4 regions of the Halomonas marinisediminis genome follow, and region 3 is predicted to be linked to each of the others. Evidence: riboswitches for the same ligand, from Rfam matches in the RefSeq annotation. Region 3 holds a riboswitch; each other region holds the start of a gene.
What was found. Region 3 has a riboswitch for thiamine pyrophosphate ahead of thiM (hydroxyethylthiazole kinase). Riboswitches for the same ligand answer to the same signal wherever they lie in the genome.
Positions count from the first base shown of each region.

Region 1 (5,279 bases), on a different contig from region 3:
AGACCGCGGGAAGCGAAGATGTGGCCTATCTGGCGCGGGTGCTGGCTGCCTTCTGCAACCGCCTCGAGCTGGCTTGAGCACACAAAAAACCCGGCGCCGATGGCGCCGGGTTGCGTGATTCTGGTGGCTACGCCCTGACTCGAACAGGGGACCCCATCATTATGAGTGATGTGCTCTAACCAACTGAGCTACGTAGCCAGCGGCGCGTAATCTATCCATCGCCGGACGGACTGTCAAGCGTTTGATGTGGATCCTGATCCCGCATTATCCCGCACGGCCTCTTCGGGGTGTCGCATCTACCGGCGAGAGGCTGGCGATTAAAGCGGATTGGCCGCGGGCCAGATCGTCCGGTCCGCGGCCAGCTCTGTCGGATTACTCCGACTTGACATCGATACGCTTCACCCTTGACTTGGCCTCTTCGGTCTTGGGTAGCGTGACGGTCAACACGCCGCGCTTGAACTCCGCCTCGGCCTTTTCGGGGTCCACGCCCGGTGGCACCGGGATCATCCGATGGAAGCTGCGCCGCGATTGCGAGGTGAAGTCGCCTTCGTTGCTCTTCTCCTCGCGCTCGCCACGAATCGTCAGCATGTCATCGGTGACGTTCACCTCGATGTCCTTGTCATCGAGCCCCGGCAGGTCAACCGAGACCAGCATCGCCTCATCGGTCTCCGAGATGTTGGTGCGCGGCCCGGCGGCGAGATTGTCCCCGAAGGGGCTGTCGAAGCGTGCCCAGAAATCCTCGAACACACGGTTCAGGTCACGCTGCAGCGTGACCATCGGGTTCTCGTCCGCCTCGCGGCGGGCCGGCGCCCGGTTTCGCTCCCGGCTCCAGGGAATAAGATCACTGAATGCCATCTTGATCCTCCTTTCGTGTTTGCCACGTGGTTGCCAAGGTGGGTCGAGGCCGCTTCAGGTAGCCTTGACTTCGATCCGCTTCGGCTTGGCGGCCTCGCTCTTCGTTAGCCTGAGCGTGAGCACACCGTCGCGGTGGCTGGCCTCGATGCCGTTCGCATCGATTGTTTCGGGCAGGCTGAAGGCCCGCTCGAAGGTGCCTGGCGCATATTCGGCATAGATGCGCCGGTAACCTTCAGGCGCAGGCGCGTCGATGACTCCCCGCACCGTCAGTGCGCGGTTCTCGACCGAGACATCGACGCTGTCGGGCGTCACCCCCGGCATGTCGATGGCCAGCGTCACAACGCCATCCTTCTCGACGATATCAGTGGCCGGTCGGAACACGGGGCCGCTGATGCTCTCTTCGTTACGCTCGCTGGTCGTTGCGACGTCACCGCCTGTCTTCTTGAGCTCCTGTACCATGTCACGCCTCCTTATTTTCCCGTTCGTCAACTGGCCTTGACCGAGATCTTGCGCGGCTGTTCCGCATCGGGGCGGCCCATCTCGATCTCCAGAACGCCGTTCTTCGCCCGCGCCTCGACCTTGTCGGGATCCACCCTCAGGGGCAGGCGGATCGAGCGTGAGAATTCGCCCGTTGGGCGCTCGCGGCGGTGCCAGGACGCACTCTCGTCTTCGGTGGGGGAGCTGCGCTTGCCGGCGATGATCAGGGTGTTTTCACGCACGGTCAGATCGATGTCGTCGGTGCCGACACCCGGTATCTCGGCGGTGACCACGACACTGTTATCGCTTAGCCACATATTCACCGGCGGCCAGGCGCCATCGCCGACGGTGCGCGCGCCGCCGGCGAACAGGCGGTTCATCTGCGATTGAAGTTGCCTCAGCTCGGCAAAAGGATCCCATTGTGCCGATGGCAATCCGAAATTCAGCATTGTCTTCTCCTCTTCTCACGGTTTTCAGACACTGCACGTTCTCACCAGGGGTGCGAACGAGTCTTATTGGTGGAAGTGTCGCAAACGTCGCAAAAGAAGAAGCAGAACCGTCGTCGGTCCGGCAGGAAGAGGCATGTCGGCCCCATGTTGCGGCATTCCACGCAATCTATAGATGGGAGCGCGGTGGGTAATTATCAAGTCGTCCCCGATTGCGTCGCGTGAGTATCACTGATGTTGCTATCGGCTTGCTGATGCCACGGCCCACTCCCATGGCGTAAAGTTCGAATCAGTCGCCGAGCGGCGAGACGCTGGGCGGTTGGCCGCGGACAGCACAGCCGGGGTTGTTGGGTGTCTAGTCGTGCTTGACACTCCGCCAGGCGGTCGTTAATATGCGCGCCATCTCGACGAGACGAGACATTGCGTCCCATTCGTCTAGTGGTCCAGGACACCGCCCTTTCACGGCGGGAACAGGGGTTCGAACCCCCTATGGGACGCCACTCGACTCGTCAGGTAACCGGAGTGCGGGAATAGCTCAGTGGTAGAGCATCGCCTTGCCAAGGCGAGGGTCGGGAGTTCGAATCTCCTTTCCCGCTCCATGCGTCCCATTCGTCTAGTGGTCCAGGACACCGCCCTTTCACGGCGGGAACAGGGGTTCGAACCCCCTATGGGACGCCACTTCTTCGGCAGCAGCAGTGAGTCGTCGAGGTAGAAGTAGAACGAGAAGTGCGAGACAGGCGGGAATAGCTCAGTGGTAGAGCATCGCCTTGCCAAGGCGAGGGTCGGGAGTTCGAATCTCCTTTCCCGCTCCAATGTTGCGGTAAGAGAGCCAAGGCTCGGGTCAGGATCTGGTACACCAGCCCGGTTGAATCTCCTATCCCGCTCCATGCGTCCCATTCGTCTAGTGGTCCAGGACACCGCCCTTTCACGGCGGGAACAGGGGTTCGAACCCCCTATGGGACGCCAACTCGCTCTCGTTGCACCGACAGTAGTACCGATATGATGCGGGAATAGCTCAGTGGTAGAGCATCGCCTTGCCAAGGCGAGGGTCGGGAGTTCGAATCTCCTTTCCCGCTCCAATCGGTTTCATGCTACTGGCCAAGGCTCGCGTCAGGAGCTGGAGCGCCAGCCCGGCTGAAGGCAGCCCCGTCAAATCTCCTTCCCGCTCCAGTCGGTTTCATGCTATTGGCCAAGGCTCGGGTCATGAGCTGGAACGCCAGTCCGATCGAATCTCCTTCCCGCTCCAGTCGGTTCCCCCCCCCCTGAATTCTGATTATAAGCTTCTGAGCATAAGCCAAGGCGCCAGCCTGGCTGATGATGTCTTGCCGTTTTTCGTATTTCACTCCAGAAGATTCCCTTGTTTACCCGGTCAGGCCAGGGCTCACTGCATGAGCCGGAATGCCGGCCCGGCTGTTGCTGTCCGTCCGAATGCGCTATGGTGCCCCACTAGACACGGGGTGCGGTCGTGGCCGCTGAGAAAATACCCGTCGAACCTGATCCAGTTCACACTGGCGAAGGGATGTCGGCCGGCTCCAGCGCGGCGCCCTTTGCCGCGTACCAAGGAGTCGTCATGGCCGTTTCCTCTCTATCCATCGACCAGCAAGCCATCGACCAGCAGGCCATCGACCGGCAGGTCGTGCTTGTCACCGGCGGTGCTCGTGGGCTCGGCGCTCATCTGACCCGAGCCTTTCTCGGTCAGGGCGCCCGGGTGGTGGTGAACTATTTCCAGAGTCGCGATGCCGCCGAGGCACTGGTGAAGGAGGCGCCGCAGCGGGTGCTGGCCGTCCAGGCCGACGTGCGTGACGCCGAGGCGATCAAGTCGCTGTTCGAGCAGGCTCGTGAGCATTTCGGCACGCCGATTACCACCGTGGTCAATAATGCCCTGCCCGCGTTCACCTTCAACGGCGACGCGCGTCCCGACGCCGATGCCCTGGACTGGTCGCAGCTTCAGCAGCAGCTCGAGGGTGTCAACCGGGGAGCGCTGAACACCATCCAGGCGGCGCTGGCCGGCATGCGCGAGCAGGGAGGTGGGCGCATCGTCAATATCGGCACCAATCTGTTCCAGAACCCCGTCGTGCCGTACCACGACTATACCGCCGGCAAGGCCGCGCTGCTCTCGCTGACCCGCACGCTCGCCAACGACCTGGGGCCCGACAACATCACCGTGAACATGATCTCCGGTGGGTTGCTGCGCACGACCGATGCGTCCAGTGCGACCCCGGAGGCGGTCTTCGACCTGATCGCGCAGAACACCCCCCTGCGGCGGGTGACCACCCCGGAGGAGTTTGCCGACGCGGCGCTGTTCTTCGCCTCACCCTGGGCCAGGGCAGTCACCGGTCAGAACCTGATCGTCGACGGTGGACTGGTGAAAGGGTGATGAAGGCACGCAATCCCGACGAGAAGCTGCACCTCAATCTGTTCGTGATGGGCAATGGCCACCATCGCGCGGCATGGCGCCATCCCGACTCCTGCGCCGAGCGCCTCGGCGACATCGCCTACTATGAGTCCCTGGCCCTCACCGCCGAGCGTGGCAAGCTGGATGCGCTGTTCTTCGCCGACGGCATGAGTGCCGGCAGCGTGGAAGATGGCTTCCACTGGCACCTCGAGCCGCTGACCGCACTCTCCGCCATGAGTCGGGCCACTCGGCGGATCGGGCTGATCAGCACGATCTCGAGCACCTTCTACACTCCCTTCCACGCCGCCAGGCTGGTGGGCTCGCTGGACCACATCTCCGGTGGGCGAGTGGGCTGGAATGTGGTGACCTCGATGTTCGACAGCGAGGCGCGCAACCACGGCTATGCGGCCATGCCACCGCATGCCGAGCGCTATGCGCGTGCCGAGGAGTTTGTGCAGACGGTATTGGCGCTGTGGGACAGCTGGTCCGACGACGCCATCGAACGCGATCGTCAGGGCCGTTATGCCGATCCCGACAAGGTGCGCCAGATTGACCATCATGGCGAGCACTTCCTGGTCGATGGGCCCCTCAACCTGCCGCGTCCTCCCCAGGGCAACCCGGTACTGATACAGGCGGGTGCTTCTTCCCAGGGGCGCGATCTGGCGGCGCGCTACGCCGAGGCGATCTATGCGGTCGCCTACGACCTGGAGGCCGCTCAGGCCTATTATCGGGATATCAAGTCGCGGGTGGCGGCGGCCGGGCGCACCGCGCCGGTGCCGATCCTGCCGGGGCTCGTCACCTATGTGGGCGCTACCATGGAGGAGGCTCGTGCCAAGCAGCGCGAGCTGGACGACTGTCTGCCGGTGGAGGCCTCGCTGCGTCAGCTGGGGCTGTTTATCGAGCAGGACTGCAGTGACTGGGAGCTGGATGCCCCGGTGCCGCCACTACCGCCGCTGGCCGAGTTTCGTGGTCCCCAGGGGCGCTATGCCACCATCCTGCGCATCATCGAGACCGAGCAGCCCACCCTGCGCGAGCTGCTGGGGCGGCTCGCCGCGGGCGGCGGCCACTGCACCATGATCGGTACCCCGGAGAGCATTGCCGATGAG
Region 1 is NZ_SLTR01000002.1:180,211-185,489, forward strand. Features, by position in the region: gene E0702_RS02575 (M18 family aminopeptidase) at 1-77, shown strand, start outside; tRNA gene E0702_RS02580 (tRNA-Met) at 122-198, opposite strand; gene E0702_RS02585 (Hsp20/alpha crystallin family protein) at 373-855, opposite strand; gene E0702_RS02590 (Hsp20/alpha crystallin family protein) at 910-1,314, opposite strand; gene E0702_RS02595 (Hsp20/alpha crystallin family protein) at 1,341-1,781, opposite strand; tRNA gene E0702_RS02600 (tRNA-Glu) at 2,203-2,278, shown strand; tRNA gene E0702_RS02605 (tRNA-Gly) at 2,303-2,377, shown strand; tRNA gene E0702_RS02610 (tRNA-Glu) at 2,381-2,456, shown strand; tRNA gene E0702_RS02615 (tRNA-Gly) at 2,516-2,590, shown strand; tRNA gene E0702_RS02620 (tRNA-Glu) at 2,669-2,744, shown strand; tRNA gene E0702_RS02625 (tRNA-Gly) at 2,783-2,857, shown strand; TPP riboswitch at 3,222-3,315, shown strand; gene E0702_RS02630 (3-oxoacyl-ACP reductase) at 3,349-4,155, shown strand; gene E0702_RS02635 (LLM class flavin-dependent oxidoreductase) at 4,155-5,279, shown strand, end outside.
Region 1: linked by a shared signal. The riboswitch ahead of E0702_RS02630 (3-oxoacyl-ACP reductase) and the one ahead of thiM (hydroxyethylthiazole kinase) in region 3 are both predicted to bind thiamine pyrophosphate.

Region 2 (5,279 bases), on a different contig from region 3:
TGGTGCGAAAGGCGCTTACCCCTCGAAGCGTCGGGTGCCGGCGCTCAGTGCCGCAAAGTCGAAGCGTTGCTTCGCCGGCAGCAGCGCCAGGAGCGCCAGGCCCGTCACGACCGGCACGAAGGTGGCGAGCAGGAAGGACTCCATCAGGGTGTTCAAGGCGTCGCCCGGGGCCGGGAAGAGGAAGAGTCCGGCGACCAGACCGCTGAGCGTGGCCAGTACCGCGGCGCGGCCGTCGAAGCGGCGATTGAACAGCCCGAAGAATACCGGGAAGGCCGCCGCGCAGCAGAGCAGGTCGGCCAGCAGGAACAGGTAGAGCACGCTGTAGCCCTGGGCGGCCACGAAGGTCACCGGCAGTGCCAGCAGCAGGATCAGCCAGCGCGACAGCCGCATCAGCCGCTGGCCGCTGGCGTCAGGCAGCAGCCGTCCGCCATCCACGGCGATCATGCTCGAGGCGGCGCTGATGGTGGTGTCGGCGCTGCTCATGACCAGCGCCAGGCCCAGGAAGATCAGGCCCACGGCGAACCAGCCGGGAATATCGGCGAGCAGCACACTGAACAGCGCGACCGAGCCGTCACCGGGCAGACCCAGCCCCACGAACGCCAGGCCGAACAGGCCCATCACGAAGATCATCGGGGCGCTCAACAGGCCGCCGAGCAGAAAGCCAAGGCCCACGGCGCGGTTGCTCTGCGCCGCGTAGACCCGCTGCCAGTTGCCTTGATAGAAGAGTCCGGTCAGCATCACGGCCAGGAAGAAGGTAAGGCCGGCCTTGAGCCCCCCCAGGTCGGTGATATCCAGCAGTTGCGGCGCCGCCGCCTCGAGTCCGGCGAGGGTGGGGTCGACGCCGCCGGCGGCCTGCCAGCCGACGATCAGCAGCACGGCGAGCAGCGGCATGATCACGATCATCTGCACCTTGTCGGTAAAGATCGAGGCACGCAGTCCGCCATACAGGGTGTAGAGCAGGGTGGCCGCCATTACCACCGAGCTGGTCGCCCACAGCGGGACCGGCGCCAGTAGCCCGACCATCTTGGCGATGGCGGTGATTCCCGCGGCCAGGGAGATGAACAGGTAGAACAGCATGATGACCAGGGTGAAGGCGTACATGGGGCGCCCGTAGCGGCTCATCACGAACTCGGTCAGCGAGTGGCCGCCCGGCGAGAGCTCGCGCAGGCGCCGCCCCAGGGGAATCATCACCAGCCGGGGCGCCAGCGAGCCCAGCGCATAGCCGGCAATGGCACCCAGGCCGCCCCAGGTGGCCGCCTGGGCGGGGCCGAACAGGATCCAGGTGCCCAGCGTCGAGGCCATCAGGGTCAGCACCGTGGCGGTGGCCCCCTGGCTGTTGCGGGCGATAATGAAGTCCTCGAGGCTCTCGTTGTGGCGGCGTGCATAGAGCAGGCCCGGCACGGCGAACAGCACGGAGAAGGCGATGAGCCACCAGAAGGCGTGGGCGGTCGACAGCATGACGTACTCCCTAGCGTGGATAGGCCCGGTACGATGCCGAGCGTCGCTACGAGAGGACGCAGTTGCGTTGGGTGAGAAGCATGGCCGGATGGCACTTCCTTCCCTTCGCCGGCATTATCCGGATCAGGTTCGAAGGGTCACCGGGCGTATCATCTGCGCACGCTGCCGGAATCTCAGTCCACAAGGACTCCCCCAGGAATGCGACCCAGCTTAGGGGGCCGGTGTCACGGGGTCAACATGGCGCGAATACCCGCTTGAATCGGTAAGGTATCGCCCTCATATCGTTAGCAGCATATTTTTTGCGGAATCCCAGTTATCGAACACCGAATCGTTTCAAGGATTGCACATGGCCGAACCGGCTCTGTCCATCCGTGGCCTGACCAAGGTTTACGGCAATGGCTTCCAGGCCCTGAAGGGCATCGACCTCGATGTCGCGGAAGGGGACTTCTTTGCGCTGCTCGGACCCAATGGGGCCGGCAAGTCCACCACACTGGGCGTGGTCTGCTCGCTGGTGCAGAAGAGCGACGGCAAGGTGTCGATCTTCGGCATCGATATCGACCGTGACTTCGCTCGCGCCAAGTACCACCTGGGCGTGGTGCCCCAGGAGTTCAACTTCAACCAGTTCGAGAAGGTCATCGATATCGTGCTGGCCCAGGCCGGCTACTACGGCATGTCGCGGCGCGAGGCCCTGCCGCGGGCCGAGGAGCTGCTGCGTGACCTGGGCCTGTGGGACAAGCGCAACGGCAATGCCCGCATGCTCTCCGGCGGCATGAAGCGGCGCCTGATGATCGCCCGTGCCCTGATGCATCGCCCCAGGCTGCTGATCCTCGATGAGCCTACCGCCGGCGTGGATATCGAGCTGCGCCGCAGCATGTGGGAGTACATGCGCCGCATCAATCGAGAGGAGGGCACCACCATCATCCTCACCACCCACTACCTGGAGGAGGCCGAGAGCCTGTGTCGCAACGTGGCGATCATCAACCACGGTGAGATCATTCGCAATACCAGCGTGCGCGACCTGCTGATGGAGCTGGATACCGAGACCTTCCTGTTCGACCTGGCCCATGCGCTGGATGAGGTGCCGGAGGTGCCCGGCTTCGAGGTCAGCCAGTCGGAGCCCGCCCAGCTCGCCGTGGCGGTCCATCGTGGCCAGCGCCTCAATGACATCTTCGAGGCGCTCTCCGAGCGTGGCATTCAGGTGGTCTCCATGCGCAACCGCGCCAACCGCCTGGAGGAGATGTTCGTCTCCATGGTGGAGCAGGGCAACGAGGCCCTGGACCAGAAAGCCGCCGCCAAGGACAAGGAGGCCAGCGCATGAACCCCTATCAGATCGCGATCGCCCTGTGGACTCTGGTGATCAAGGAGATCAAGCGCTTCACGCGTATCTGGCCGCAGACCCTGTTGCCGCCCTCGATCACCATGACCATGTACTTCATCATCTTCGGCAACCTGATCGGTTCGCGCATCGGCGAGATGGATGGCTACAGCTACATGGACTTCATCGTCCCCGGACTGATCATGATGGCGGTGATCACCAACAGCTACTCCAACGTCGCCTCCTCCTTCTTCTCCAACAAGTTTCAGCGCAGCGTGGAGGAGATGATGGTGTCGCCGATGCCCAACTGGGTGATTCTCTCCGGCTTCGTGCTCGGCGGAATGGCCCGGGGCCTTGGGGTCGGCCTGATCGTCACGGTCGTGTCACTGTTCTTCACCCGCCTGAGCGTGGCGCACCCGGTGCTGACCGTGCTGGTGGTGGTGCTGACCGCGGCGCTGTTCGCCATCGGCGGTTTTATCAACGCCCTGCTGGGCAAGAAGTTCGATGATATCTCCATCGTGCCGACCTTTATCCTGACGCCGCTGACCTATCTGGGCGGGGTCTTCTACTCCATCTCGCTGCTGCCGGAGTTCTGGCAGGGCGTGTCGATGCTCAATCCCATCCTCTACATGGTCAACGTCTTCCGCTACGGCTTCCTCGGTGTCTCGGATATCCCGGTGGGCTGGGCCCTGGCCGCGATCTTCACCTTTATCGTGGTGCTGTTTGGCGTGGCCCTGTGGATGCTGGAGCGTGGCAAGGGGATCCGTTCATGAACCATCGTCCCGAAACCCTCGCGGATGCCCCGCTGGGGCGTGAGTCCGCCTATCCCGAGCACTACGATGCCTCGCTGCTCTATGCCATACCGCGTGCCGCCAATCGGGCGCCGCTGGGGATCGAGGAGGGGGCTCTGCCTTTCGTCGGCGAGGACGAGTGGCACGCCTTCGAGGTCAGCTGGCTGAACGCGCGCGGCAAGCCGATGGTGGCCGTGGCACGTTTTCGTCTGCCCGCGGACTCTCCCCATCTGATCGAGTCCAAGTCCTGGAAGCTCTACCTCAACGGCTTCAACCAGAGCCGCTTCGAGAGTCGTGAGGCGGTCATCGAGACGCTGGAGCGCGACCTGGCGCATGTCGCCGGGGCCGCGGTCTGTGTCGAGCTGTTTGGCGTCGACGACGAGGCGCTGATGCCGCGCCGCCTTCCCGGCGAGTGCCTGGACGAGCTGGATATCGAGATCGACGACTACACGCCCAGTGCCGAGCACCTGGTGGTGGGGGAGGAGGTCGTCGAGGAGACCCTGCACTCGCACCTGCTCAAGTCCAACTGCCCGGTTACCGGCCAGCCCGACTGGGGCAGTGTGCTGATCCGCTACCGCGGCCCCAGGCTCGACCGCGAGGAGCTGTTGCGCTACCTGATCGGCTATCGCCAGCACCAGGACTTCCACGAGCACTGCGTGGAGCACATCTTCACCGACCTGATGGCCCGCGCCCGGCCGGAGCGGCTGCTGGTATTGGCGCGCTATGTACGCCGAGGCGGGCTCGATATCAGCCCCTGGCGCGCCACACAAGGTGAGCGCCCCCCGGAGCCGCTGCGGCTCGCGCGTCAATAGGTGCCGCCGCCCACTCGCACGACAGGCGAGCGGGGCGCTGCTAGAGTGGCGAGAACCATTTAGAGTAGCGAGAACTGTTCTCGTATCAAGATTGCCAAGGGAGAGTTAATGATGGACGCGATATCGCTGCTGCATGAACGCAGCTCCATGGGCAAGCTGATGGGGCCACCGCCCAATGCCGAGCAGCTCGAGGCCATCTACCGGGCGGCCCTGCGGGCACCGGACCACAAGGAGCTGCGTCCCTGGCGCTTTATCGAGTTCTCCGGCGAGGGTCTGGAGCGGCTGGGCGAGCTGTTCGCCGAGGCGGAGTATCGTGAGGACCCTCATGTCGGAGATACCGCCCTGAACGCCGCCCGCAAGAAGCCGCTGCGTGCTCCCATGGTGATTGCGGTGATCGCCAAGGTCACCCCGGAGGTGCCCAAGGTACCCAAGGTGGAGCAGGTGATCTCGGCCGGCTGTGCCGCCCACGCCATCCTGCTTGCCGCCCATGCCCAGGGCCTTGGCGCCATGTGGCGCAGCGGCAAGTACGCCTTCGACCCCGTGGTACGCAAGGGGCTGGGGCTGAACGAGGACGACGAGGTGGTGGCCTTCATCTATCTCGGCACCCTGGGCGGCCGCCACAAGCCCATCGCCCAGCATGATATCGACGACTTCGTCGAGCACTGGCGCTGAGATGCGTGACATCGGCGTTCCCCACCCGCGACTCCCCCTGCCGCCCCAGGGCGGCGAGGATGACCCCGGCGAATTCCTCGCCTGGCTAGGCGAGGCGATTCCGCTGGTTCGACAGCTGGGCATCCGCGAGATGCGCCGCGAGGGCGACCGGCTCGACTGGGAGCTGGCGCTTATTCCCAACCTCAATGACAAGGGCACCGGTTTCGGTGGTTCCCTCGCCGCCCAGACCAC
Region 2 is NZ_SLTR01000002.1:185,750-191,028, forward strand. Features, by position in the region: gene E0702_RS02640 (sodium:solute symporter family transporter) at 16-1,458, opposite strand; TPP riboswitch at 1,542-1,662, opposite strand; gene E0702_RS02645 (ABC transporter ATP-binding protein) at 1,805-2,776, shown strand; gene E0702_RS02650 (ABC transporter permease) at 2,773-3,546, shown strand; gene queF (NADPH-dependent 7-cyano-7-deazaguanine reductase QueF) at 3,543-4,376, shown strand; gene E0702_RS02660 (nitroreductase family protein) at 4,488-5,048, shown strand; gene E0702_RS02665 (YiiD C-terminal domain-containing protein) at 5,050-5,279, shown strand, end outside.
Region 2: linked by a shared signal. The riboswitch ahead of E0702_RS02640 (sodium:solute symporter family transporter) and the one ahead of thiM (hydroxyethylthiazole kinase) in region 3 are both predicted to bind thiamine pyrophosphate.

Region 3 (5,279 bases):
CAACTGCGAAAACAGCACCAGGAAACACCAAAAAATGGCCTTGAGCACAGAAATATCCTCTTGAAAGGCCTAAATCAGCCCTTGAGGGCAGATTCTCAGGCTTCTCTTAAGGCAGCCTTAAGGCGAGGTCGCCTATCCTGTCGCCTCCCTTTCCCCCCCGACGCCTCACTACCACCATGACATCTTCCCGATACACCCTTCGCCAAGCGCCTTCCCGCCTCGGCGCGTTTCTCCTTTTTGGTCTTTGCTGCCTGACCATGCCCTCGCTGGCCATGGCCAACGCCGGCCCCCTCGATCTCACCGGATCAGGCGTCGGCGTACTCTCGGTGGCCCTCTTCGTGCTCGCCTACGCCCTGGTCATGTCCGAAGAAGTGCTGCATATGCGCAAGTCGAAGCCGGTGCTGGTCGCCGCCGGTCTGATCTGGGCGCTGGTGGCCTGGGCCTATACCGGCGCCGGGCTGCCCGAGCAGGCCGAAACCGCCTTCCGTGAGACGCTGCTCGAGTACAGCGAGCTGCTGCTGTTCCTGCTGGTCGCGATGACCTACATCAACGCCCTGGAGGAGCGCCGAGTCTTCGATGCGCTGCGCGCCTGGCTGGTGCGCAAGGGCTTCAGCTATCGCAGCCTGTTCTGGATCACCGGCTTCCTGGCCTTCTGGATCTCGGCGGTCGCCAACAACATGACCACCGCCATGCTGATGTGCGCGGTGGTGCTCAAGGTGGCCGAAGGTGATGACCGCTTCATTCGGCTGTGCTGCATCAATGTGGTGGTGGCATCGAATGCCGGGGGCGCCTTCAGCCCGTTCGGCGATATCACCACGCTGATGGTATGGCAGGCCGGTCAGCTGCCCTTCGGCGCATTCTTCCAGCTGTTGGCGCCCTCACTGGTCAACTTCCTGGTGCCGGCGCTGGTCATGAACTTCTTCATCCGCAACCGCAAGCCGCCTGTGCTCACCGAGGAGGTATGGCTCAAGCGCGGTGCTCGACGCATCATCCTGCTGTTTCTGCTCACCGTGGCCATCTCGGTGCTGTGCCACTCGATGCTCAGCCTGCCGCCGGCGATGGGCATGATGTTCGGCCTGGGAATGCTCCAGTTCTTCGGCTACTTCCTGCGCCGCAGCCTGCCGCGCTCGCTGGATAGAAAACGCACCCGCTATGCTCAACGCGGCGACTGGAAGAAGCTCGAACAACTCGGCAGCGTGGTGCCCTTCGATATCTTCAGCCGTATCGCCCGCGCCGAGTGGGATACCCTGCTGTTCTTCTATGGCGTGGTAATGTGCGTGGGCGGACTGGGCTTCATGGGCTACCTGGCGCTGCTCTCCGAGACGCTCTACGGTGGCTGGAACCCGCTGTGGGCCAACATCGTGCTGGGCATCGTCTCGGCGGTCGTCGATAACATTCCGGTGATGTTCGCCGTGCTCTCCATGGCACCCGACATGTCCGAGGGCCATTGGCTACTGATCACCCTGACCGCCGGTGTCGGTGGCAGCCTGCTCTCCATGGGCTCCGCCGCCGGCGTGGCACTGATGGGACAGGCTCGCGGGATCTACACCTTTGCCGGTCATCTACGCTGGGCCCCCGCCATCGCCCTGGGCTATGCGGCCAGCGTGGCGACGCACCTGATGATCAATCACTCCCTGTTCTAGGTTCTAGGTTCTAGGTTCTAGGTTCCAGGTTCCAGGCTCTAGGCTCGATGCCCAGGCTTTACAGGCTTATCCGGGGCAGGGATAGTGATGCCCACGACAGGGGCGCTGCGGCATCCACCGCGGTTGAGACGTACCCTTGGAACCTGACCCGGATCATGCCGGCGTAGGGAGTCGTGCAGCCCGCTCCAGCGGCTGCACCTCCCACGCCCGGGAGGAATGATGACTACCGCCACCCGCGGACCGATCGACTCCGCCGCCCACCTGGCGCGCCTGCGCAAGCGGGCGCCGCTGATTCACAACATCACCAACCTGGTGGCCATGAACCCCATGGCCAATGTGCTGCTGGCGCTAGGCGCCTCGCCGGCCATGGTGCATGCCCGCGAGGAGGCCGCCGAGTTTGCGGCACTGGCCGATGCACTGACGATCAACATCGGTACTCTCTCGCCCCATTGGCTTGATGCCATGGAGGAGGCCGCCGAGGCCGCACAATTGGCGGGCAGGCCCTGGGTGCTGGACCCGGTAGCGGTGGGCGCCACTCGTTATCGTCGCGAGGCGGGCCAGCGCCTGCTGGAATGCCGGCCGACGGTGATCCGCGGCAACGCCTCGGAAATCCTCGCCCTGGAGCGCCAGGGCAGTGGCGGGCGTGGGGTCGACAGCAGCGACCCCATAGAGGCCGCCGAGGAGGCCGCGATCAGCCTCGCGCGCCGCACCGCCGCGGTGGTGGCGGTCACCGGAGAGATCGATCTGGTCACCGATGGCCGGCGCCTGGCCCGGATCTCGGGCGGCCACCCCCTGATGCCCCGGGTCACCACCCTGGGCTGTGCCCTCACCGGGGTAGTCGCCGCCTTTTTGGTGGACGCCGAGGATCCCTTTGCCGCCACCACGGCGGCGCTGGCCTGCTACGGCGAGGCGGGGCGCCGCGCCGGTACCACCGCAACAGGCCCCGGCAGCTTTGCAGTGGCCTTCCTCGACGCCCTCTACGCCCTCGACCACGACCAGCTTGTCACCCTGCCCACTCTGGAGGTGTCCGATGCGCCTTGATCTTTCCCTGTACCTCGTGACCGACCCGATCCTATGTGCCGACCATGGCCTGGAGAAGACCGTCGTGGCCGCGGTGCGCGGTGGCGCCACGGTGATCCAGCTGCGCGACAAGCACGCCGATGACGGCGAGTTGATCGACCAGGCCCGGCGACTGAAGGCAGCGCTTGCCGGCAGCGGCGTGCCGCTGATCATCAATGACCGTCTGACGGTGGCGGTGGAGAGTGGCGCCGATGGCCTGCATATCGGTCAGGACGACGGCGAGGTAGCGGCGGCTCGAGCGGCACTGGGGGAACAGGCGATCCTGGGGCTTTCGGTGCAGACCCTGGAGCAGATGGCCCGCCTCGACGTCGAGCGTCTCGACTATCTGGGACTCGGCCCGGTCTTCGCCACCCCCAGCAAACACGACCATGCGGCTCCCCTGGGCTTCGAAGGGTTGGCCAGCCTGGTGGCGGCCAGCCCCCTGCCGAGCGTGGCCATCGGCGGGCTCAAGGCGGAGCACGCCGAGGCGGTGCGCCAGGCCGGTGCCCAGGGGCTGGCGGTGATCTCGGCGATCTGCGGCATGCCGGACCCGGAGGCCGCGGCACGTGCCTTCAATCCCAACTAAATCATGCCCCGACTGAAGCCTGCCCCGCCTGATGCCTGAGTCAGGCGGTCGGACGCCGTTCGAGCGAGGTGCGCCGCTCGTGGTAGGCGATTGCCAGGCCACTGGCAATGATCAGACTGCCGCCGACGAAGACCCAGATGTCCGGCACCTCGCCCCAGAACCACCACCCCAGCAGCACCGCCCATAGCAGCGCGGTGTAGTCGAAGGGCGCCACCAGGGCGGCCGGTGCGTAGCGAAAGGCCAGGGTCAGTCCGGTCATGGCGCCCACGCCGAGGAAACCCGCCACCAGGAAGGCCGGCCAGTGCAGCGGGGCTGGCATCTGCCACACCCAGGGGAGCGTCGTGGCAGAGACCAGCAGCGGCACCAGGGTGCTGTAGAACACCAGCGCCCAGAGGTGCTCGCGGCTACCGTAGCGTCGTGCGGTGATCATCATCAGCGCGTAGAACACCGCCGCGCCCACCACTACCAGGGCGCCCAGCTGGAAGCTCTCTCCACCGGGTCGCACCACCACCAGCACGCCGACAAAGCCCAGCGTGGTGGCCAGCAGCGTCGGCCGGTCGACCCGCTCACCCAGCAGCGGCACCGAGAGCAGGGTGACGAACAGCGGGGCGGCGAAGGCGATGGCGGTCGTCTCGGCCAGGGGGAGCAGGGTCAGCCCCCACATGAAGCAGATCATGGTGCTGGTGAAAATCAGCCCACGCAGTAGATGCACACCGGGGCGCCGGGTAGTCAGGGTGCGCAGGCCGCCATTGAAACGCGCGATCAGCGCAATCAGCGGCAACGACACCAGGGTGCGAAAGAAGATGATCTGCAGCGGCGAGTGCACTTCACCCAGCCACTTGGTGATGGCATCCCCTAGCGCCAGGCAGAACACCCCCAGGCACATGAAGCCGATTCCCTTGAACGACTCAGACATCGCGACTCCCCTTCCCGCTCCTCAAGCGTGACAAAAGCACCACCCCGCCGATCAGGGATCGACGGGGTGGTATCGAGATCAGGCTAGAAGGTTCGCAGGCAAACGGCAAGAACTAGAGGGTGGCGTTGACCACCATGCAATCGATGCCATCCTGAACCAGACTGCGACAGGCGCGATAGGCCTGGTTCTCGTCGAGATTGACCAGGCGAGCACGGAACAGCGATTGCGGCCCGGGTACCTCATGGACATCCACGCGGGCATTGGCCAGATCGCTGGCCAGTCGATCGGCGGCACGGCCTGCCAGGTTGCGGGCGTTATCGGGACTGCTGAAGGCGCCGACCTGGATACCCCAACTGCCGCTACGCCCCAGCGGCTCGAGGCGCTGGGTGGTGCGGGTGACCGCTGCATCGGCCTGGCCGATCAGTTCGCGGATCGGGTCGTTGGCGGAGCCCTGCGCGGTCTCTGGCAGCGCCGAGGCCGCACGGGGCAGCGGCTCAGGCGCCTCCAGGCTGGCCACTTGAACCGCCGGCGCCGGCTCGGGCTGCAGGCGACGCGTGACCCGAGCGTTGGGTTCTGGCTCCTGGCGGCTAGCCACCTGCACGGCCGGCGGCACCGATGGCAGCGTGCGGCTGGGAAGCGGTGCCGTCCGGGGCATATCCATGCGCTCACCCGAGAAGTCGGCCTGGGCGACCCAGTCACCGCGCCCGAACAGCGAGGCCCGCACGAAGCCGCGGTTCAGCAGGTCCGCCATATGGGCGTCGCGGGAGGCCGCGGTGAAGCCTCCCATGACCACCGACACCAGCCGACGTCCGTCGCGCACCGCCGAGGTCGCCACATTGAACCCCGAGGCGCGGATAAAGCCGGTCTTCAGGCCGTCGGCACCGGCATAGTTGTCGAGCAGGCGGTTGTGCCCGGTGATGGTCTTGCCCTTCCAGTCGAAGCTGGTGCGCGAGAAGTAGTGATAGTACTGGGGGAAGTCCTGCATCAGACGCAGCGACAGGGTCGCCATGTCGCGGGCGGTGGTGGTCTGGCCGGCGTCGGGAAGACCGTTGGCATTGCGGAAGGTGGTGCGACT
Region 3 is NZ_SLTR01000003.1:142,059-147,337, forward strand. Features, by position in the region: gene nhaD (sodium:proton antiporter NhaD) at 258-1,643, shown strand; TPP riboswitch at 1,732-1,830, shown strand; gene thiM (hydroxyethylthiazole kinase) at 1,863-2,684, shown strand; gene thiE (thiamine phosphate synthase) at 2,674-3,288, shown strand; gene E0702_RS03970 (DMT family transporter) at 3,329-4,204, opposite strand; gene E0702_RS03975 (serine hydrolase) at 4,317-5,279, opposite strand, start outside.

Region 4 (5,279 bases), on a different contig from region 3:
GGCTTTTCCTACGGCGCCGGTGCCGAGTTCGACGTGGCGCCCAATGTGGCACTGGGTGCCGACTACATGCGCTACCTCGACGAGGATCAGTACACCTTCGATGCGGCAAGCGTGGGTGTGCGCTACCGCTTCTGATACTCGCTGGCAGTTCCGTCGATGCAAGCGCCCCCACCGTTCGGTGGGGGCGTCGTCTTGTCAGACTGGCTTGTAGAGTTCGGCGCCCTGGTCGCGGAACTTCTCCGCCTGGGCCTCCATGCCCTGCATCACGGCCTCGGCATCGCCGTCCAGATTGTGCTTGGCAGCGTAGTCACGCACCTCCTGGGTGATCTTCATTGAGCAGAACTTGGGACCGCACATGGAGCAGAAGTGCGCCACCTTGGCCGAGTCCTTGGGTAGCGTCTCGTCGTGGTACTCCCGAGCGGTATCCGGGTCCAGGCCGAGGTTGAACTGATCCTCCCAGCGAAACTCGAAGCGCGCCTTCGATAGGGCGTTGTCGCGGCGCTGGGCGGCCGGATGGCCCTTGGCCAGGTCGGCGGCATGAGCGGCAATCTTGTAGGTGATGATGCCGGTCTTCACGTCGTCCTTGTTGGGTAGGCCCAGGTGCTCCTTGGGAGTCACGTAGCAGAGCATGGCGCAACCGTACCAGCCGATCATCGCCGCACCGATGCCGGAGGTGATGTGATCGTAGCCGGGCGCGATGTCGGTGGTCAGCGGCCCCAGGGTGTAGAAGGGCGCCTCGTCGCACTCGACGAGCTGCTTGTCCATGTTCTCCTTGATCAGGTGCATGGGCACGTGGCCCGGTCCCTCGATCATCACCTGGACGTCGTGCTTCCAGGCGATGCGGGTCAGCTCACCCAGGGTCTCGAGCTCGGCGAACTGTGCCTCGTCATTGGCGTCGGCCACCGAGCCGGGGCGCAGGCCATCGCCCAGCGAGAAGGCGACATCGTAACGCTTGCAGATTTCGCAGATCTCCTCGAAATGGGTGTAGAGGAAGCTCTCCCGGTGGTGGAAGAGACACCACTTGGCCATGATCGACCCGCCCCGGGAGACGATGCCGGTGACTCGCTTGGCGGTCAGGGGCACGTAGCGCAGTAGCACCCCCGCGTGGATGGTGAAGTAGTCCACGCCCTGTTCGGCCTGCTCGATCAGGGTATCGCGGAACACCTCCCAGGTGAGGTCCTCGGCCACGCCGTTGACCTTCTCCAGGGCCTGGTAGATCGGCACGGTGCCGATCGGCACCGGGGCGTTGCGGATGATCCACTCGCGCGTCTCGTGGATGTTCTGCCCGGTGGAGAGGTCCATGATGGTGTCGGCACCCCAGCGGATGCCCCAGGTCATCTTGTCGACCTCGTCCTCGATGGAGGAGGTGACCGCCGAGTTGCCGAGGTTGCCGTTGATCTTCACCAGGAAGTTGCGGCCGATGATCATCGGCTCGGACTCCGGGTGGTTGATGTTGCAGGGGATGATCGCCCGGCCGGCGGCCACCTCGTCGCGCACGAACTCCGGGGTGATCTCCTCGGGCAGGCGGGCGCCGAAGCCCTGGCCGGCGTGCTGGTGGCCGAGGATGCGCTCGACCTCCGCCGTCCCCAGCGCCTGGCGACGCTGGTTCTCGCGGATGGCGATAAACTCCATCTCCGGGGTGATGATGCCCTGGCGGGCGTAGTGGAGCTGGGTGACGTTCTTTCCTTCCTTGGCGCGACGGGGCGTGCGGGTCAGGTCGAAGCGCAGGTTGGCGAGCATCGGGTCGTTGGCCCGGCGCCGTCCGTATTCGGAGGTCGGACCGTCGAGCCACTCGGTGTCGCCGCGTTCATCGATCCATGCCCGGCGCAGCTCGGGCAGGCCCTTTCGCAGGTCGATCTTGGCCTCGGGGTCGGTGTAGGGGCCGGAGGTGTCATAGACAAGCAGCGGTGGGTTCTCCTCATCGGCGCCTGAAGTCCTGGTCGGCGAGAGAGTGATCTCGCGGAAAGGCACACGGATATCGGGGCGCGAGCCCTCGATGTAGAGCTTGCGCGAGCCGGGTAGCGGCTGGATGGCGGCCTCGTCGACGCGGGCGCTCTCGGCGAGGAAGTGGGCGGTCTTGCTCATGGTGTTCTCCCCTGGATTGTCGGGGTCTTGTTCAGGGAGGACACAGGCGGGGAGGACAGGGGCCACGGCGTCGGGCGCACGCGGCCTGTCGCTTGATCCCTACGCTGGTCCTAACCAGTTCAGGTTCAACGGGATCCATGCTGTGTCTCTGGTGAGAGAGGCATGATCTCAGCCGTCTTCAACGGCACCCCGTCAAGCGTGGTGTTGCCCGCCACCAGGCGGGCCGTATTGCATCATAAGGCCTGTTTAGTTCGGGCTGACAGCCTTCTCCGTCGCTTCCCGTCTCAATAACCGATATACGCCATCAGTCGGCGAGGTCCAGCCCCATCTGCCAGAAATCGATCTCCAGGCGGGTGGCGTCGCGGAAGATGGTGGCCAGCTGTTCGAACCGCTCGGGCGTGACATCGGCCAGGCGGGCGTCGAGCCAGGCGATCTCGTCGCGCATGGCGGCCTGGAACTCGTCACTCTCATACATCTGCAGCCACTTCTCGAAGGGGTTGGCCTCACCGCGAACGGTAAAGGGCTGCTTGGCCTGCCACTGGGAGATGACCCCATAGCCGACCAGGCAGGGGGCCAGGGCCACGTGCATATCGAGCAGATCGCCACGGTTGCCGGTATCCAGCACATAGCGGGTATAGGCCATGGTCGCGCGGGCTTCTGGCAGGCCGGCCAGGTCGGTCTCCGAGATACCCCATTCGCGGCAGTAGTCGATATGCAGGCCGAGTTCGACATCGATGATGGTCTTCAGGCCATCCAGGCTATGGCGCAGCTCGGTGATATCGCGGCTCTTGTAGGTCGCCAGCGCATAGGCTCGCCCGAAGTGAATCAGAAACAGGTAGTCCTGCTTCAGGTAGTGGCGAAATGCCTCTTCCGGCAGGGTGCCGGCGGCGAGCTGGCGCACGAAGTCGTGCTCGATATAGGCGCGCCAGTCTTCGTGGCAGGCCTGCGTAAGGTCACTGAATCGATAGCCCATCATGCCTCCGGTCAAGCTAAGCAATCCGGCAGGTGGTAGAGGGCGTAGGCGGAGGGTAGGGGCAGAGAGGTGGCCTGGCTACCGCTTGATTCCTACGCCGGTACTAACCGGATCAGGTTCAACGGGCCTCGTCGTGATGACAGTCACTGCCATGGGACGATCTCAGCCGGTTCCACCGGCACCCCGTCAAGCGAACGCCCAGTCTAGCAGGTCGCTCGCCGCTTTCCAGTCGCCCGCCGCTTTCCAGTCGCCCGGCTCAGTCGGTCTCGAGGCGTAGGCTGTCGAACCATGTCTCGCTCTCGGGCAGTACCAGCTCGCTGGCCGGCCGGCCACTGGCGTACCACGCCCGGGCGTTGCGCAGCTGCCAGCGACGCCCGCCATCGTCGATGCCGATGCCTAGCCGCAGCGGCCCGTAGCGGGCGAAGGCGCGGCCGACGAGCCGTGAATCGCGCAGGGCCAGGTTGGCCAAAAGCTCCAGGCGATCGCCGCCCCGCACGTCGAGGTTCTCCAACCGCACGCTGTTGTCGCCGAGGATAACGCGTGCCTCGCCCTGCACCTCGCCGAGGGTGAGGCGTTTGCGCAGCCAGCGTCGCTCTCGGGCGGCGTCGACGAGTAGATTCACCAGCAGGCCGCTGTCGCGCATGGCCAGCTCCAGTCTGGCGTCGAGGGTCAGCGGCGTCTCCCAGCGCAGGCGTCCCTCGGGGAGGGTGAGCCGTGCCCACCAGCCGCGGCTGAGGTTGCCGGCGGCATCGGTCAGACGCACGCCGTCCAGGCTGAGCCGTGAGCCGGAGATATCGAAGTCGAGAGTGTCCAGATGGCCGTCGGTGAGTCGGGTATCCAGATGCAGGGTGCCATCCAGGGTCTGCTTATGCACGGCGAGTCGAGCCTCCGGTGCATGCAGCTCCAGCCGGCCCTGGGCACGCATGCCCTCGAGCTGCAGCTGAAGGGCGAGGCGCGCCTGACCGGCGAGCAGCTCGAGGGTACTACCCGGGGGCAGATAGTCGTTGAACGCGGCGAGATCCGGTGCCACGAGATAGGGGATCTCGATGCGCGTATTCAGCTCGCTCAGCCCCTGGGACATATCGAGATGGCGTGCCTGGCTGCGAATCTCCAGCAGCCGCCCCTCGATCAGGGCGCCTGCGTCCGCCTGGCGACGCAGGCCGAAACGAGGCATCGACAGATGAAGCTCTGCTCCGGGGTCAGTGGTCGTAAGGATCAGCGAGCCGTCACCGAAAGCCTCGTAGTGCAGAAAGCGAGTCGCCAGCCGGTCGGAGTGAAGCCTGAGCTCGCTGCCGGCGACGATATCGCCGTCGGCGAAGCGCAGGTCGGTGCTCAGGCGTCCGCCGCCCTGGATGGTCACGCCATGTTCTGCGGGCAGAAAGGCGTTGATAAAGTCGAGTCGGTCGAGCAGGCCGTCCAGGCGTAGCGTGCCAGAGAGAGGCCTGGCCGGCGTATCGCTGCCGGGCCAGTCGCGGCCGCCCTGGAGCCTTGCTTGGCGGGCCACCAGCTGAGTCTGCACAGGTTCGGCACTGTTCGTCGATGCCTTGACGGTCAGGCGGCTGCCGGAGAGGTCCAGGCGCTGGCTGGCGGGGTGGAGGTCGCGCAGCTCCAGGGTCAGATCCAGCTCGCCGTTGAAGGCCTCCTGCAGCAGGCGGCCTTCGATGGCATCCCCGCTCAGGGTGACTCGTCCCTGAGCGCGCTCCCCGGCGAACAGCAGCCGACCGTCGCTGCTGGCTCGACCGCCATGGAGTCGCAGCGGAGACGACGACGGCAGATAGCCATCTAGCACCGCCACGTCGGGGAAGCGCGCATCCCGCCACTCGACCTCGACGCGGGTGGCAAGCTCGCTCTCGGCGTCTGCCTGGGCGCCGTCATCGAGTTTTCGCCAGTTCAGCGGCGACCGGAAGCGGGCGACAGGTAGCTCGAGCAGGGCGGAGAGTGGCGCCTCCTCACTCGAGGCGGCGGCCTCGAGATGTAGGCGCGTGCCGGAAACGTCCACACTGTCCTCTCCAATGTCGAGCTCGACGATGGGCAGATGCAGGTCCAGCCGGCCGCGCAGGGGCTGCTCGCCGAGACGGACCGATATGGCGTCGCCCGTCAGGTCCAATCCGCCGGTGAGGCGCTGGTCGGCATACGTCAGATTTCCCTCTAGCCGTGCCGAGCCCCCCAGCAGCGTTAGCGGCACCGGCGCGGGAAGGTAGTGATCGAAGCTGGCAACATC
Region 4 is NZ_SLTR01000002.1:77,937-83,215, forward strand. Features, by position in the region: gene E0702_RS02110 (porin family protein) at 1-135, shown strand, start outside; gene thiC (phosphomethylpyrimidine synthase ThiC) at 196-2,085, opposite strand; TPP riboswitch at 2,165-2,287, opposite strand; gene tenA (thiaminase II) at 2,390-3,058, opposite strand; TPP riboswitch at 3,131-3,254, opposite strand; gene E0702_RS02125 (hypothetical protein) at 3,315-5,279, opposite strand, start outside.
Region 4: linked by a shared signal. The riboswitch ahead of tenA (thiaminase II) and the one ahead of thiM (hydroxyethylthiazole kinase) in region 3 are both predicted to bind thiamine pyrophosphate.